Regions from separate parts of the Marinobacter sp. EN3 genome, predicted to be linked through region 1. Evidence: predicted binding sites of a transcription regulator. Region 1 holds the regulator's gene; each other region holds the start of a gene.

The links. Region 1 encodes FliA, which starts transcription of late flagellar genes. Its sites were predicted from a motif close to CTAAAGTTTNNNNNNNNNNNGCCGNTAA; they were not measured.
Region 2: a site for FliA is predicted at 2,288-2,315, ahead of Q675_RS26265 (flagellar protein MotY). Genes of this name have one in related genera too.
Region 3: a site for FliA is predicted at 2,960-2,987, ahead of Q675_RS23720 (methyl-accepting chemotaxis protein). Genes of this name have one in related genera too.

The regions. Positions count from the first base shown of each region.
Region 1 covers NZ_AXCC01000001.1:636,679-642,644, forward strand. Annotated here, with positions in the region: gene Q675_RS22515 (chemotaxis protein CheA) at 1-2,086, opposite strand, end outside; gene Q675_RS22520 (protein phosphatase CheZ) at 2,105-2,890, opposite strand; gene cheY (chemotaxis response regulator CheY) at 2,912-3,295, opposite strand; gene Q675_RS22530 (RNA polymerase sigma factor FliA) at 3,456-4,199, opposite strand; gene Q675_RS22535 (MinD/ParA family protein) at 4,232-5,044, opposite strand; gene flhF (flagellar biosynthesis protein FlhF) at 5,118-5,966, opposite strand, start outside.
Region 2 covers NZ_AXCC01000020.1:72,774-78,739, reverse strand. Annotated here, with positions in the region: gene Q675_RS26275 (GNAT family N-acetyltransferase) at 1-164, opposite strand, end outside; gene Q675_RS26270 (histone deacetylase family protein) at 368-1,294, shown strand; gene Q675_RS26265 (flagellar protein MotY) at 1,317-2,246, opposite strand; gene pyrC (dihydroorotase) at 2,405-3,436, shown strand; gene rnt (ribonuclease T) at 3,474-4,139, shown strand; gene Q675_RS26250 (SDR family oxidoreductase) at 4,200-5,966, opposite strand, start outside.
Region 3 covers NZ_AXCC01000011.1:63,711-69,676, forward strand. Annotated here, with positions in the region: gene Q675_RS23705 (LysR family transcriptional regulator) at 1-726, opposite strand, end outside; gene Q675_RS23710 (cation diffusion facilitator family transporter) at 819-1,652, shown strand; gene Q675_RS23715 (CHAD domain-containing protein) at 1,575-2,912, opposite strand; gene Q675_RS23720 (methyl-accepting chemotaxis protein) at 3,145-4,821, shown strand; gene Q675_RS23725 (TRAP transporter substrate-binding protein) at 4,934-5,966, shown strand, end outside.

The sequences.
Region 1 (5,966 bases):
CGATACGGCCATCACCGGTGATGGTGGCGCCGGCCATTCCTGGCGTCCCCTGCAGGGCCCGGCCCAGAGGTTTGATCACCACCTCTTCCTGGCCAATCAGCTGATCAACGACAAAGCCGACCTGTTTGGTCCCCATGGCCACAATCACCACGTGCGCAATCTCCGGCTCGGCCTGACCTGCCGCACCGTGCACCAGCCAGCGCTTGATGTGGAACAGTGGGAACACTTTGTCCCGCACGACAATACACTCTTTGCCGTCGACAATGTTGGTCTTGGTCAGATCCAGGTGGAAAATCTCCACCACATTCACCAGCGGCAGCGCGAAAGACTGGTCACCAAGCATGATCATCAACGTTGGCATAATGGCCAGAGTCAGCGGCACCTTGATGATAATGCTGGTGCCCTTGCCCTGTTCGGACATGATATTGATCTGCCCATTGAGCTGGCCGATCTTGGTTTTCACCACGTCCATGCCGACACCCCGACCAGAGACATCGGAAATCTGGTCCTTGGTGGAGAAACCGGCCGCAAAAATCAGATTGAAGCATTCGTTATCGGTAAGGCGGTCTGCCGCATCCTGATCGTACAGGCCCTTCTCGACCGCCTTGCGGCGCAAGACATCAGGATTCATACCGGCGCCGTCGTCGACAATGGACAGCAGAATATGGTCGCCTTCCTGCTCCGCCGACAGAGTCACGGTTCCAGCGCGAGGTTTGCCGGCCTTTTCCCGTACGTCCGGTGCCTCGACACCATGATCCACGGAATTTCTCACCAGGTGCACCAGGGGATCGGCCAGAGCTTCAACCAGGTTTTTATCCAGGTCGGTTTCCTCACCGTGCATGACCAGATTCACTTCTTTCTTCAGACTGCGGGCCAGGTCGCGCACCACTCTGGGGAAACGGCCGAAAACTTTCTTGATCGGCTGCATCCGTGTTTGCATGACGGCAGCCTGCAGATCCGTGGTCACCACATCGAGATTGGCCACTGCCTTGTGCATGTGTTCGTCTTCGCTTTCGGAACCCAGACGCTGCAGGCGGTTACGCACCAGCACCAGTTCGCCCACCATGTTCATGATGTCGTCCAGGCGCTTGGTATCAACCCGAACCGTGGTTTCGCCCGCTGGTGCGGCCTCACGGGCAGGTGCAGGCGCAGGGGCCGGCTTGGAAGCGGCCTTGCTCTCGGCTTTGGCTTCCGCTTTCTTTGGTTCCGGGGCTGGTTCGGCCTTGCTTGATGGAGCCGGCGCAGGCTTGGGCTCACCTGCGGCAGCCCCCGCGCTTGGGCCTGCACCCTTGCCATGCAGTTCGTCCAGCAGGTTCTCGAATTCGTCGTCGGAAATCAGATCGGCGTCACCGGATGATTTCTCCGAGCCACCGCTGGTGTCGATATCTGCCTTGGGCGCTTCATCTTCCGCAGGCGCGCCGGCAAACTGGCCCTTGCCGTGGAGTTGATCCAGCAGGGCCTCAAATTCATCGTCGGTAATCTCATCACTGTCTGAGCCGCCGGCGGATTCTGCCGGGGTGCTCACCTGCTCGTTGCCGACCGGTTTCTGGCCATCGGATTTTTCATCCGCCAACGCGTCCAGCAGCTGCTCGAACTCTTCGTCAGTGATATCGCCCTGATCCCCTTGCTGTCCGACATCCGCAGACGACGGCTCCTGTGCCGGGGTTGGTGCTTCCACCGCCGGTGCATCCTCGGACTCGGGTTTGGCGAGTGCATCCAGAGCTTCAATCAGTTCGTCCGGCGCGGGCGTCGGTTCTTCCCGGTTGCGGACTTCTTCGAACATGGCATTAACGTTGTCCAGCGCCTCCAGCACCACGTCCATCAGGTCCGGTGTTACCTTGCGCTTGTGATTCCGGAGAATATCAAACACGTTCTCCGCAGAGTGGCAGCAATTAACCAGTGCCTCCAGCTGAAGGAAGCCTGCGCCCCCTTTCACGGTATGGAAGCCACGGAAAATGGCGTTCAGCAGATCGCTGTCATCGGGATGCTGCTCCAGATCCACCAGCTGCTCCGACAACTTTTCGAGTATCTCGCCGGCTTCTACCAGGAAGTCCTGCAGGATCTCTTCATCAGCATCTAACGCCATGCGTCACCCTCTTTATTATCAGAATCCGAGACTGGACAGCAGATCGTCCACATCGTCCTGTCCCGAAACTACATCTTCCCGCTCATCGGCCTTGATCTGGGGCCCTACCCCTTTTTCGGCCGATTCTTCTTTTTCTTCAATCTGATGCACTGTGCCGGTCAGTTGATCAACGTGGCTGGCCATCACCACCAGACCAAGAAGGTTGTCTTCCACCTCTTTCACCAACGCGGTGACCTTCTGGATAACCTGACCGGTAAGATCCTGAAAATCCTGAGCCAGAAGGATTTCCGACAGGTTCTGGTACAGACTGTCGGAGTCTGTCGTCAGGCCAGCGAAGAACTTGTCGATGCGACCGTAAAGCTCCCGAAACTCCGCAGGCTCCATTTCACGACGGCGCAGACGCTGCCACTCATCCCGCAGGGAAACCGCTTCATCCCGCATGGCGTGAGCCACCGGCATGCTTTCCTCAACCAGATCCATGGTGCGGTTCGCCGCCTGGCTGGTCATCTGAACCACATAGGCCAGACGGTCAGAAGCGTCGCTCATCTTCGACAGCACTTCTTTCTGCTCGGCATTACGCGGGTCTATCTGGAAGTTCCGGATTGCCTCATGGAGGCTGCGGGTCAGTCGCCCCACTTCCCGATACAGACTCTGATCGCGAACCTCGCTCAGTTCATTGATCAGGGTCATCGCCTTGGCATAATTCCCGGCGTTTACATTCTCGGCCAGGTCGGAGGCCTGCTTTTGAAGCTTCTCCGCCACCTCCGGATCAAGGCCCTGATGGTTCTGTTTGGTATCACTCATGGCGAGCCATCCGACCTCTGGTTACTGGATTCGTTCGAAGATTTTCTCGATCTTTTCCTTCAGCACGGCTGCCGTGAAAGGCTTGACCACATACCCGTTCACCCCGGCCTGAGCCGCAGCCACGATCTGGTCCCGCTTAGCCTCTGCCGTTACCATCAGAACCGGCAGGTTCTTCAGGTTTTCATCAGCACGGACAGCCTTCAGAAGGTCAAAGCCCGACATGCCGGGCATGTTCCAGTCAGTCACCAGGAAGTCATACTTGCCGCTTCGGAGCATGGGCAACGCGGTGTTGCCATCGTCTGCTTCATCCGTATTGGTGAAGCCGAGATCTCGCAGCAGGTTTTTGATGATGCGTCGCATTGTGGAGAAGTCATCCACAATGAGAATTTTCATGTTCTTGTCCAATGGGACCTCCAGTCAGTAACACCCGGAATTCATTCAGCCTTTTGGAAGTCTAGCAGGCTGCTACCTTAAGCGCTTATTGTGTGGTGTTTGCGCACGTTGTAAAGCATCGTTTACCAAAAGCTACACAGCTTGCTGAGAGAGAAACACAGCACCTGGCCGATCAGTCGTTGTCACCATCCCGCCACTCGGCCAGCCGGCTGCGAAGTCGCAACGCCGCCTGGCTGTGAATCTGGCTTACCCGGCTCTCACTGACCCCTAGCACCGCACCGATTTCCTTGAGGTTGAGCTCTTCCTGGTAATACAGGCTCAATACCAGCTTTTCACGCTCAGGCAACTGCTCAATGGCGTCTGCGAGACTTCGCTGGAAAGCGCCTGAAGCAATACCGTCCAGCGGATTATCACTCGCTTCTGCTTCTTCTATCGGCAGCTCGCCGGATTCATTGAGCTCATCAAGACTAAAAAGTCTACCGCTGTTAGCGTCGGCGAGTGAGGCATGGTACTCGTCCAGACCAATGCCAAGCTCTTCAGCTACTTCGGCATCCTGGGCCTCGCGCCCGGTACGATCTTCCACCTGCTTGATAGCACTGGCGATTCGCCGGGCGTTGCGATGCACTGAGCGGGGCACCCAGTCGCCTTTGCGGATCTCATCCACCATGGCGCCGCGGATGCGAATCCCTGCGTAGGTTTCAAAGGTGGCACCTTTGCCGGAAGAATAGCGCTGCGCGGCCTCCAGCAGGCCAATCATACCGGCCTGCATAAGGTCTTCCAGCTGCACTGATGGCGGCAGCCGGGCCATGAGATGAAGGGCGATTTTCTTGACCAGCGGCGCATGCTCTTCAATCAGGGCTGAAGGGCTCCTGGCGCCGGCCTGATGGTAAATTCCCAGATGTTTCGCCAATGTCATGTATCCGGTTTTCTTGTAGGACTGGATTCAGATCAGACTTCGACGAGCCGCTCCACGAAGAATTCGAGATGCCCCCTGGGAGAGGACGGCAAAGGCCAACTGTCCACTTTTTCGGCCAGAGCCCGGATAGCCAGCGAGGCTTTCGCCCTCGGATAGGCATCCAATACCGCTTTCTGTCTTTGGACGGCTTTCTTGACGGCCTCGTCGTAAGGCACGATACCTACATATTGTAGTGCCACATCCAGAAAACGCTCGGTGACCCGGGTCAGTTTTTCAAACAGATGGCGGCCTTCCTGCTCATTGCGGACCTGGTTTGCCAGGATACGGAAGCGGTTGGTGCCATAATCCCGGTTCATCAGCTTGATCAACGCGTACGCATCGGTAATGGAAGTAGGTTCGTCGCAGACCACCAGCAGAAGTTCCTGCGAGGCCCTGAGGAAGCTGACCACCGATTCAGAAATACCTGCGGCGGTATCCACAATCAGAACGTCAATCTGGTCGCCCAGCTCACTGAAAGCGTTGATCAGGCCGGCATGTTCCATGGCGCTGAGCTGGGTCATACGCTGGGTGCCGGAGGAAGCCGGTACAATCTTGATACCACCAGGGCCATTCACCAGCACGTCTTTCAGATCACAATCGCCGCTGAGTACGTCTTGCAGATTTCGATTAGCGGTAATGCCGAGCAACACATCGATGTTGGCGAGCCCGAGATCCGCGTCCAGCAAGACAACCCGGCGCCCCTTCTGGGCCAGGGCGATACCGAGATTGACCGAAACATTGCTCTTGCCGACACCGCCCTTGCCGCCGGAAACCGCAATCACCTGAACCGGATGTGGTCTGCTCATACTGTTATCAGTCTCTTACTACGTTCTTGTACGGGCACGCGTGCCGGTGTTTTATTCTGGTCGCCAACGAGGCTCAGGCACCTTCGGCGACTGTCTGTGCGCTCTGCACGGCCTTAAGCCGTTCTACGCCCAGGCGCACTAACGGAATGGCCTCCGCCCTCTGGAGATCTTCCGGTATCTTCTGGCCATCGGTGTACCAGGCCACCGGTAAGCTGGTCTCCATAACGAACCCGAGCGCTTCGCCCAAGGTCAGGGCCTCATCAATCTTGGTCATGATGCAGCCTGCAAGGCTTGCCATCTTATAGCAATGCCACACGGATTTCATGATACGTGGCTGACTGGTGGCGGAGACCACCAGATGTGTACGGATATTGTGATCGCTGCGAGCCAACTCCGCCAGTTGTTCCTGGTAACCGCGGTCGGCACTGGTCAGGCCGGCAGTGTCAATCAGCACCAGGTGTCGATCCGATAACTCATCAAGAATGTCATCCAGGGAATGGCTCTCATCCACCACACGCACGGGCACATTCAGGATGCGGCCGAACACGAAGAGCTGCTCATGAGCGGCCACACGATAGCGGTCGGTGGTCACCAGTGCCAACGAATCCGGACCATGCTCAAGCACGTAGCGGGCCGCCAGCTTGCCAATGGTGGTGGTTTTGCCAGACCCGGTTGGCCCGACCAGGGCATAGATACCGCCGGCATCAAGCCAGTCTTCGCGACCGGTACGAACGCCGGTCGCCAGCATTTTCAGTGACTGCTTCCAGCCGTCCTCCAGACGCCCGGCCCGGTGCCGACGGGACAGAGAGCCGGCCAGCTCCGCGCCCAAACCGAACTCCTGCAGGCGCTCGGCCAATCGTTGCTGAACTGCGCTGTTGCCGGTCGGCGTGGCAGTTGCAGCCTTACCACTGACCAGATCACG
Region 2 (5,966 bases), on a different contig from region 1:
ACGTTTTCGTAGTCGCTCTGGTTGACCACCACGAGCCGGCCCGGATAGCCGCCGCCCAGCAGGTTCCGCAACACCATACCCCCGAGGTTGTCAGCGCGTTCCGAGGCGCCAATAACGGCAATGGATTCAGGATTGAACAGGCTTTCCAGATAGCGGGTACTCAACGCGGCTCTCCCAGTGGTGTGCGCGACAGGAATGTACAAACTTCAATAAAACGGCTTGCTTATCAGTGTATACCTTATCTTAGGTGGCGATTTCATGATGTAAATCGACTAACGAGTTATTAGACCAAAGAAATACGACAGGCTTCGGTTATCCCTGATAACATGAAAGCGATAATAAGCATACTCAGGTTCAGGCATTACCCATGACCACGGCATTTTTTTCCCACGACGACTGCAAGAAACACAACATGGGCCCGGAGCACCCGGAAAGCCCTGAGCGTCTTTCAAGCATTCTCGCCTACCTCGCGGATACCAACCTACAACAGGAACTGGACTGGGTTCGTCCGGAAGAAATCACCCGGGACCAACTGCTGACCGTGCATCCGGAAAGCTATCTGCACCAGCTGGACCTGATGCAGCCAACCCGGGGCCGGGTGTTCACCGACCCGGACACCGCGATGATGCCGGACACCCTGAGAGCGGCGAAGCTGGCCGCGGGGGGCAATGTGCAGGCTGTCGATATGGTGATGAGCAGCCAGGTAACCAACGCTTTTGTCTGCGCCCGGCCACCGGGACACCACGCCGAACGTGCCAAGTCGATGGGGTTCTGTTTCTATAACAATATCGCCCTGGCGGCGATGCGGGCGCTCACCTTCCATCACCTTGAGCGGGTGGCCATTGTCGATTTCGATGTGCATCAGGGTAACGGCACGGTAGATATTGTCAGTGGTGATGAACGCATACTGATGTGTTCCAGCTTTCAGCATCCGTTTTATCCGCATTCCCATGTGCACCGGCAGGCCGACAATATTGTCAATGCGCCGATTGCAGCCGACTGTTCAGCGGCTGAGTACCGCAAGACGGTTGAAGCCGCCTGGCTCAAGAAACTGCAGGATTTTCGTCCGCAACTGGTGTTGATCTCGGCAGGCTTTGACGGGCATCGGCTGGACCCCATGGCGGAGCTGAATCTGGAAACCGAGGATTATCGATGGTTAACGGAAATGCTGGTGAGTGTCGCCCATGACCACTCCAACGATCGCATCATCTCCACGCTGGAAGGCGGGTATCACCTGAAAGCCCTGGCAGAGGGTGTGGCCGCGCACCTGGAAGTCCTGAACGCAGTATATTGAAACTCGGGATGGCGTGTTCCGGCTATCCCGAAAACTCGCTCCCCATACCGTTAGCCTGCAGCAGTTCCGGGCGCTCACCCTGGCGTTGCAAACGAATGGTGGTGCGGCGGTTATCAGCCGGCCGGCGGGAAACCGGATACTGATCACCGTGGGCCCGGACCGTCAGCATAGTCTCATCGATTCCCCTGGATTTGAGATACTCGGCCACCACGTTGGCTCTTTCCTCCGACAGCGCGCGGTTATCAATCCGGCTACCAATACTGTCGGAATGGCCGTCCACGAAGATTCTTTCTACCGTGCTGTCGGCCATCACGTAGGTCACAATATTGTCGAGCAAGTTCATGTCTGCCTGTGACAGGCTGGTACTCCCGCTGGCAAACGGAACCCGGCTGCGCCGAACCTGGTCGAAGTTAACCGGCAGCAGACTGGCAACGCATTCACGATAGCCGGCGTACGGGCCGGAAAAATTCACATTCGACAACTGCACCCGCACGGGCTGGCCGCTGTATACCGCGGCTCGGGTTACTGTCGGCTGCATACCTCGGGACAACCCCTGGGCAATCAACACCGCTTCCCGATTCCCCAGGTTCACCGAGCGCGGACTATCCGTTACCTGCACAGCACCAATGGGGCTCGGTGGAACTCCTGGCCGCCAGGGCGGCGCTTCAACCACTAACTGGCCCTGGCCGGGGCGCATCACACTCAGATCCGATTCGAGATAGAAACGCAGGTCTTCCCCTGCCCGGTGCCTGAGCACGGCGCGGCCAAAGCCAGGAACCTCATGGACAAGGGAACACTCAAAGACCGACTCGGAGAGATACCACTGGCTGTTTTCAATACCGGCACCATAACTGGATGACAGCACAGGCGCAGAGGGCAATGACATCAACCCTGCCGTCGCCAGCAATTTCAGCAATCTGCTCTGCCTGAAGAACCAATTGGGTGAAACCATAGGAATGCCCCGTGGAGCCTTTAAACCAGTGAACTAACCGGTTAACGGCGACCCGACCGGGAACTTGAGCCGGATAACTTACGATCAGGTTAAAAACATCTGCTTTTCGCTTCTGATATAATCCGCGAAATTTTGCGCTCGCTTTCGGATACCTTCTCATGACCCGACAGATAACCATCACACGCCCGGACGACTGGCACCTGCACGTGCGCGACGGCGACATTCTGAACGATGTGGTGCCCGCCACCGCCGCCTGCTTCGGCCGCGCTATCATCATGCCTAACCTGGTGCCGCCGGTAACCGATGCCAGCGCAGCCATGGCGTACAGGGATCGCATTCTGGCCGCGGCCCGGGGAACGGACTTCCAGCCCCTGATGACCCTGTATCTGACCGAGAGCACCACTGCCGAGACCATTCGTGAAGCCAAAGCCGCCGGCGTAGTGGCAGCGAAACTGTACCCGGCTGGCGCCACCACCAACTCTGCCTCCGGCGTAACGGACATTCGCAATATCTACCCGGTGCTGGAGGCGATGGCGGATTGCGGCATGCTGTTGCTGGTACACGGCGAGGTGACCGACAGCGACATCGATATTTTCGATCGGGAAAAGGTGTTTCTGGAGCGGGTTCTGGCGCCCACGCTGACTGCGTTCCCGTCGCTCCGGGTGGTTCTTGAGCATATCACCACTGCCGATTCGGCCGAGTTTGTCCGTAACCATCAGGGCAATAACCTAGGGGCAACTCTCACACCGCAGCATCTGATGTATAACCGCAATCACATGCTGGTCGGCGGTATTCGCCCACACCTTTACTGCCTGCCCATCCTCAAGCGCAACAAGCATCAGGAAGCGCTAAGAGAGGTCGTGGCCAGCGGCGATCCCCGCTTCTTCCTGGGCACGGATTCTGCCCCACACGCGAAAGACAAGAAGGAAGCCGCCTGCGGCTGTGCTGGCTGTTACTCCGCCTACGGCGCCATCGGCCTGTATGCCGATATCTTCGAGGAACTGGGCATTCTGGACAAGCTGGAAGCCTTTGCCAGCTTCAACGGCGCCGATTTCTATGGCCTGCCCCGGAACACCGACACCGTGACGCTGGTGCGGGAACCCTGGACCATGCCGGAGAACCTGCCTCTGGCCGGCGGCGGAATTGTTCCGTTGAAGGCTGGCGAAACCGTTAACTGGCGCCTGGCGTAAACCCTATTCATTCACTACCACGAACATCGGAGTTCGAGTGTCAGACGAAAACAAACAGCCCCACCCCATGTCCCAGCGCTTTCGCGGCTTTCTGCCGGTGGTGGTCGACGTGGAAACCGCCGGCTTCAACCCGGAACGTGATGCTCTGCTGGAAATCGCTGCCGTAATGCTGACCATGGATGAGGATGGCTGGCTGCGCCGGGGCGAAACCCACGTGCAGCAGATCGACCCGTTCGAAGGCGCCAATCTGGAGCAGTCGGCCCTGGATTTCACCGGTATCGATCCCTGGAATCCGGAGCGGGAGGCGGTACCGGAACGGGAAGGCCTGAGCGAGATTTTTTCTCCCATCCGCAAGGCGGTAAAAGAACACGACTGCAAGCGAGCGGTACTGGTGGGCCACAATGCCACGTTTGACCATAATTTCGTTTTCGCGGCAGCGCTGCGGGCCGATATCAAACGCAACCCGTTCCATCCATTCTCGACATTTGATACCGCTACCCTGGCGGGCCTCGCCTACGGCCACACCGTGCTGGCCCAGGCCTGTAAACTGGCGGGCATTCCCTTCAGCAACAAGGAAGCCCACTCGGCGGCCTACGACGCGGAAAAGACAGCAGACCTGTTCTGCGGCATCGTCAATCGCTGGCGTGAACTGGGCGGGTTTCCGCCGCCGCCAATCGAAATTGCAGAAGAACCCCAGGAATGAAATCTCCAACCTGAAACGAAAAAACCCGCCGAGGCGGGTTTTTTTGGCTTATAACGACGATTACCAGTATATCCCCCGCATAATCGCCGCAAAGGCTACCTGCTCGGTAGAGACTTTCGGCTTTTCGCCGGACTTGCTGCCAGCGGCTGCTGGAGAATCCGGGAACATCCGGTAGCCAGTGTTCATAATGATCTCACCCATCTTCGGTGCCAGCGCATGCAGAACCTGCGCGAACACGCCAAGACGGGTGGCAATGCGCTTGGGCCGGTACACAATCGCATCCGCCACCATCTGCGCGGCTTCATCCGGTGTCAGCGTCGGCACGGAATCGTAGATCTTGGTGGGCGCGATCATCGGCGTTTTCACCAGCGGCATGTTGATGGTGGTGAAGGTCACGTTGCGATCCGACCATTCCGCAGCGGCACAGCGGCTGAACGCGTCCAGTGCGGATTTCGAGGCGACATAGGCCGAGAAACGCGGAGCGTTGGTAAGTACCCCGATGGAAGAAATATTCACCACGTGCCCGCGGCGACGCTCCAGCATGGCTGGCGCAAAGCCCATGATCAGCCGAACGGAGCCAAAGTAGTTCAGCTGCATGGTCCGCTCAAAATCGTGGAACCGGTCAAAAGACAACGCCAGCGAGCGGCGGATGGAGCGACCCGCGTTATTCACCAGTACATCCACGTGGCCGTGATTGTCGAGCACCGTCTTCACAAAGCGGTCGCAGTCGTCCATGTCCGAAAAGTCGCACTGGTACGCATGCACGTTGCCACCCTTGGCCTCCAGACTGGCCGCCACTTCATCCAGAGTTTCCTTGGTACGCGCACCAATGACCAGAATGGCACCGGCCTCTGCCAGTTTCTCTGCCGTTGCCAGGCCAATACCCGAAGTTGCTCCGGTGACCACGCAAACCTTACCTTCAACCGTGCCCTTGAGGGTGCGGTCCTTGAACAGGTCCGGGTCCAGATTGCGCTCCCAGTAGTCCCAGATCACCGGGGCATAGGACGGCAGACGCGGCACCTCAATGTCTGTGCCCTTCAGAACCCGCTCCAGCTCCCGGGTATCAAAACGGGTCGGGTAATTAATGAAGGACATCACCGAGGGCGGAATGCCCATGTCATCCAGAAGCGCACCAGTAATGCGCTTGACCGGAGGCAGATTCTTGATGCTCTGGCGAATAAACGGCGGAATAAAACCGAACATCCGGGAATCGATGCGCATACCCATGCGGGGGGCATGGCCGGCCTCGCAGAAAATATTGAGGATCTCACCCACCTTATACGGATCTGAGTCCACCAGATGGAAACAGTTGCCATCTTCGCCTTCCAGATGGGCAATGTGATCCAGTGCATCGACCACGAAATCCACCGGCACAATGTTCAGCCGGCCACCTTCAATACCGATGGTGGGTACCCACTGGGGCAACGCATGACGGATCTTCTGAATCATCTTGAAGAAGTAATAGGGCCCGTCCACCTTGTCCATTTCGCCGGTTTCCGAATGGCCAATGACCATGCCAGGGCGGTAGATGCGGAACGGAACCTTGCACTCTTCACGCACAACTTTTTCGGATTCGTGTTTGGTGCGCAGGTAAGGATGATCAAGCTTCTCGGCTTCTTCGAACATATCCTCCCGGAAGATACCCTTGAACAGACCCGCTGCCGCGATGGATGACACGTGATGGAAATGCTTGGCACCCATGGCTTCTGCAGCCTGAACAGCCGCCCTGGTGCCTTCGATATTGGTGGCGGCCTGGGCTTCTTCGTCTGCGCCCATGTCGTAGACCGCGGCAAGATGGAATACGTGGTCGATATTTCCTTTCAGTGA
Region 3 (5,966 bases), on a different contig from region 1:
AGCAATCAGGGGTAAGGGTAAATCCGCCCAGCCAGCGCCATCGATCACCGCATCCCGCATCAGTTCGTATTGGGTAAAGGCGAGGTAGTTGGCGGTTTCCGGGGATTCGGCCACCAGTTGGGCGTCGAGCATGTAGGCCAGGGTGATTTCCGTGTGGCTGACCAGGTCGTCCTGAGTGACCCGTTTCAGCTGACTCAGGGGGTGATCCGGCGCTGCCACGGTGAGCATGCGCACATCAGCCAGTTCCCGAAACCATTGATAACCTTCGTTCAGCAATTCCGGCATCAGGCCATAGGCCACATCCACGGACTGGTTGCGAACCAGCGGCGCCAGTTCCCGGGGCGAGGCAAGGTAAACCGACAGGCTGGTCTGGGGGAAGCGTTGTTTCAGCCGGCGCAGAATGTCCCGCCAGATATCTTCCGGAATGGCATCGTCCCGGGCAATGCGCAGGACCGATTCGGCACCACTCAGGTGGTGCTGGCAGCGAGCCCTGATCTGGCTGGCAACCTGGTCGAATCGCCGGCAGTCGGTCAGGATGGACTGGCCGATGGCCGTCAGGTGCAGTTGATTGCCGCTGCGTTCAAACAGCTCCACCCCCAGTTCATCCTCCAGGGACGCCAGCACGGTACTGACGGTGGTGCGGCTGCGGTTCAGTTCCCGGGCCGCCGCGGCCACGCTGCCGTTGCGCACAACCGAGAGGAAGGTCTTGATCTGTGACGTTTTCATGGTTTGCTCTTTGCGACGGATTTTCCGTCGCTCAGCGACTCACACCTGTTGAATGATGCCGCTAATATGGCAGCAATTCTCAGGAGGTCAAAATGTTTACTTCTCTGGCGCGGGAAAACCTGGCGCTGACATTATCAGCGGTGGGCGCGGGCCTGTTTGCGCTCGCCGGTATTACCTGGGGTCTTTGGGTCGATTCCCTGGTTATTATCTTCGATGGTGCCTATTCCCTGATCAGCCTCGGGTTGTCGCTCCTGTCACTCTATGCCGCCCGCCTGGTTCGCCGGCCGGCCAATGACGATTACCCATTCGGGATGGGGGCCGTGGAGCCGCTAGTGATCGCCGTGAAAGGTCTGGTGATTGCAGTGGTGTGTATCTTGTCGCTGGTATCGGCGGTGGTGTCGCTGCTTCAGGGCGGCCGTGCCGTGGCGGCGGACATGGCAATGATCTTTGGTGCGGTGAACGTGGTGGGGTGTCTGGCGGTCTGGGCGTATCTACGGTGGTCAAGTCTGCGCAATGGTTCGGGGCTGGTGCAGGCGGAACAGCGCCAGTGGCTGATGGACAGTGCCCTAAGCGCTGCCGTAATGATTGGTTTTGGCGCGGCCTGGCTGCTGGAACGCAGTCATTGGGCGGAGCTGGCCGTGTATGCCGACCCGGTAATGATGCTGGTGATTTCGGTCTACTTTATGACGGTGCCGGTGAAGATGGTTCTGGAGTCAGTTCGGGAGCTGTTGCTGGCGGCACCGAAAGACGATGCACTGGACGACATCCATGAGACCCTGGAAGACCTGGGCCTGAATCCGGAACAGGTCCGGGTGGCCAAGCTCGGCCCGAACCTTCTTCTTGAGGCCTCAGACGTTCAGTCCACCCATAGCCAGTATTTGCCTGCGGGTATTGGCTTTCTCTTGCTCAAGTTTGCCAGTCAGTGACACCCCGTCGCACTCCGGATGGTCGGCGAGGAATCGTCGGGTCAGCTCGATCTGGACATGCAGATCCTGGAAACGGCCGTACAGATCCTGTCGCTGGCGTAGCTCTTTCCGGAATGGCTTGCTGTACCGGGCATCCAGTTCCAGAAGATAGCGGATACGCTTGAGGTTCTTGCGCAGCTGGTGCAGGGCTTCATCCGGAGCGGTGTGCAGCAGTTCTGCGGTTTTTCGGTTGAACTGCTTCAGGCGGCGGTTTGTCGCGGCCTGGATGTCTTTTTTCCGCAGGTTTGCAGCCAGCTTATGAAAAGATTTGGACTCAATATAGTCTTGCCAGCGCGACAGGCTTTGCTGGTAGCGTTTCTGGCCAAGGCGTTTGGCCAGTTTGCGCTGTGCTTTAGATGCCCTGAGCCGCGCCCAGTCGGTCAGCGTGGTGCAGAGTTGTGGGTTGTCGTGGCACAGCTCGGGGATATCCTGAAGAAATACGTGCAGATCCCGCAGGGCGCTGGTGGCCCGGGCATGTCGCTTCAGTTCTCGGATATGCTCCTGTAGTTGGCGATCGCCGGTAATCTCGGCCAGGGGTTCGGCAATGGCCCGACTGCGGCGAAGGGCAATGCGGTATTGGTGCAGGAATTCGTCATCCAGCCCCAGCATCACCCCAGGGGTCAGAAGTTCCAACTGGTTGTTCAGCTGCTGTAAAACCTCCGGGAGCGTGTTCTGGTCCAGATCAGTGGCGTCGGGACTGGCTTTTCGGTTCTTGCGCCGGAATTCGTTGTAACTGAAATCACGAGGCGTCAGGAAGGTTTCCAGTGCACCCTTGTTTTTGTCCACTTTCTTCCAGTGCCTTACCGGCAGCCGGATCTCCAGGATACTGGCGGTTGGCAATTCGAACGGAGCCTGGGGTACCAGAAAGGCGGCCAGTTCGAGTAATGCCGGGTTGTGGCCGATGAGGGTGATGCGGTTCTGAGCGTTATCCAGATTCTGCAGCCAGCGTAATAGACGCCGGAAGTCGAAGGTGTAAAGCTCGTTTTCGGTGCGGACATGGGCCGGCTGGTCGTTGACGCTGAGTGCACCTGCCAGCGTTTGCTGGGCTCGCACAGCGGGGCTTGCATAAATGGCACCGGACAGCGCGCCCAGGCATTTCATTGCCCGCGCGAGCGGCGCAAGCTGGCTTTGGCCTCTGTCATTCAGTGGGCGTTCCTGGTCGCAGAGGCTGTCGTCGTTCCAGCTCGATTTGGCGTGGCGGATAAGAAAAAGCCGTTTCATGCATGCTTGCTCATGAGCTGAATGTTCAGACCTTAGTCTGACACAGCCTCAAGTCGTTTACATGACGGCCGATACGTATTTAGACGTATGACACTGATATGACGGGCTTGTTTACATAAAAACCTGTTCCTGACCTGCGTTTGGTATACAGCTTTTAACAAACTGCAACGGAGTGCGGGTTGCGTTTGTGCATAATCAAAGGATTACAAGAAATGACCCCGGAGCGAAGACCATGACCTTCATGAGCAACCTGACCATCAGAACACGGCTTCTGATTGGTGTATTGGTGCCTGTACTGATTACGGCTGGAACAGTTGCATGGATTACGGCGAACCAGATCCGGGCCAATGGAGAGGCAGAGTTGCAACGCCTCGAGCAGGAACTGTTGGAAGCGCGCAAGGAAGGTTTGAAAAATCTGGTTGAAACCGCGAAATCCGTGGTGCTTGAGGCCAAGTCCACTCCCGGTTTTTCGGAGCAGGAGGCGCAGGAAGAGGCGCGAGAGCGGTTGCGGTCAATCAAGTTCGGTCAGAACAACTATGTCTTCGCCTACGATCGCAGTCTGTTCAATCTCGCCTATGCACCGGACCCCTCCAAGGAAGGCCCGACTACCAATCCGAACACCCAAAAGCTGGTTCGCGGGTTGTTTGACGCGACAGGTGACGATGGCTTCATGCCTTATGAGTGGACCAACCCTGCTACCGGCCAGGTGGAACCGAAAGTCTCCTACTCCACTATCATTCCGGGCTGGGACTGGATGATAGGTTCCGGCGTGTATGTAACCGATGTTCAGAGAGCGGTGGCCGCTGCCCGGCAAGAAATCGATGCAACCATGACGTCTGCTATGGGCTTCATTTTACTGCTGACCATTGTGGTGGTGGTGATTTCGTTGGTAATCGGGTTGGTCATTGGCCGCACCGTGACTGCGCCGCTGAACAAGGTCAGCGACATGATGCGGGAGATTGCCGACGGTGAGGGCGACCTGCGCCAGCGCCTGCCGGAAGATGGTAAAGATGAGCTGGCCGTTCTGGGCCGCCGCTTCAACCACTTCGTCATCAAGATTCAGGACACCATCCGTGAGGTCGGCTCTACCACCGACCAGGTGGCTTCGGCGGCTGAAGAACTCAGCCGGGTGGCGAATGAAACCCGCCAGTCGGTTCAGGAGCAGGGTTCGGAAACCGACCAGATTGCTTCGGCCATCAACGAAATGGCGGCAACGATTCAGCAAATCTCCGGCAATGCCAATGAGGTGGAAGGCGCAGCTTCCGATGCGGACCGCATGGCCAAAGAGGGTGGCGAGACCATTAATAGCGCTCAGGGGGCGGTCAATCAGCTGTCCCAGGAAATGGAAGACACCGCTCGCAGCATCAATGCCCTGGCCGAGAAGTCGAACGATATTCAGCAGGTGCTGGATGTGATTCACGCGGTTACTGAGCAGACCAACCTGCTGGCCCTGAACGCTGCCATTGAGGCAGCCCGGGCCGGCGAGCACGGTCGCGGTTTCTCGGTGGTTGCCGACGAAGTGCGCCAGCTGGCCAAGCGGTCAGCGGAATCGGCTGATCAGATCCGGGAAATGATTGATGGCTTTGTGGCGGAGTCCAAGGCTTCGGTGGAACGTATGAACAACTCCCGCAAGAGCTCGGAGGCGACGGTTGAACGCATCAATCATGCCACCAGTGCACTGAACACCATCGTGACGTCAGTGACCCAGATCCACGATCAGGTGACTCAGATTGCGACCGCCGCTGAACAGCAGAGCCAGGTGGCGGAAGAGATCAACCAGAACGTGGTGCGGATTGTCGACGCGGCCCAGCGCAGCGACACCGGCGTGACCCAGACCAATGAGGCCAGCCACGAACTGGCCCGGTTGGGAGAGAATCTGCGCGAGCTGGTTGGCCAGTTCAAGGTCTGATTACCCTCATAAGAAAGCCGGCCCGCCACATTGGCGCGGTCGGCTTTCGTCGTTATGATGGATCATTCAGGCATATTTGAATCAAAAACTGATAACAATGGAAGCCAACACTATGTCCCTGCGTAAAACCCTGCTGGCGGCGGTCAGCACTCTTGGCCTGCTGGCCAGCCCTTTCGCGGTCTCTGAAGAAACCTTTACCCTGCGTCTCGCGGAAACCTGGGGGCCAAATTCCGGCCTGCTGGGGGATGCGCCCCGAAACATGGCGGCCATGGCTGAGGAAATGTCCGGCGGTCGGCTGAAGATCCGGATTGATTCCTCCAACAAGCACAAGGCCCCTTTCGGTATTTTCGATCTGGTCCGTAACGGCCAGTACGACATGGGCCACACCGCCTCTTATTACTACAAGGGCACCATTCCCAACGCCATGTACTTCACCACCATACCCTTCGGCATGATTGCGCCGGAGATGTATGCCTGGTTCTACCACGACGACGGCATGGAGTTGATGCAGAAGGTATATGAACCCTTCGGGCTGCTGTCCTTCCCGGGTGGCAACACGGCCAATCAGATGGGTGGCTGGTTCCGGAAAGAGATCAAGTCTCTGGAGGACCTGAAAGGCCTGAAAATGCGCACCCCCGGCTTTGCCGGCGAGGTTATGTCGGAAGTGGGCGTGGCGGTCACCAACCTGCCGCCGGGCGAGCTGTATACCGCGCTTGAGCGCAACACCATCGATGCCGTTGAATGGGTTGGCCCGGCGCTGGATCTGCAGATGGGCTTTCACCAGATTGCCAAGTATTACTACTCCGGCTGGCAGGAGCCCAATGCCGAAGTGCAGTTCCTGATCAACAAGAAAACCTGGGACAAGCTGCCGGCTGATCTGCAGGCTATCCTGCGGGTCTCCATGCGTACTGCAGCGTATGACATGTATATCCAGAGCACCCACGAAAGCGGTGTGGCCTGGGAGAAGATGAAGCAGGAATACCCGGATGTGACTCACAAGGTGTTTCCACCGGAGGTTATTACCGCCCTTCGAGAAACCACCAATCGCCTGTTGGATGAATTTGCCGAGAAAGACGAACTGGCGAACGAAATCATCACCTCACAGCGTGAATACCTCAAGCAGGTGCGCCCCTGGACTAACATTT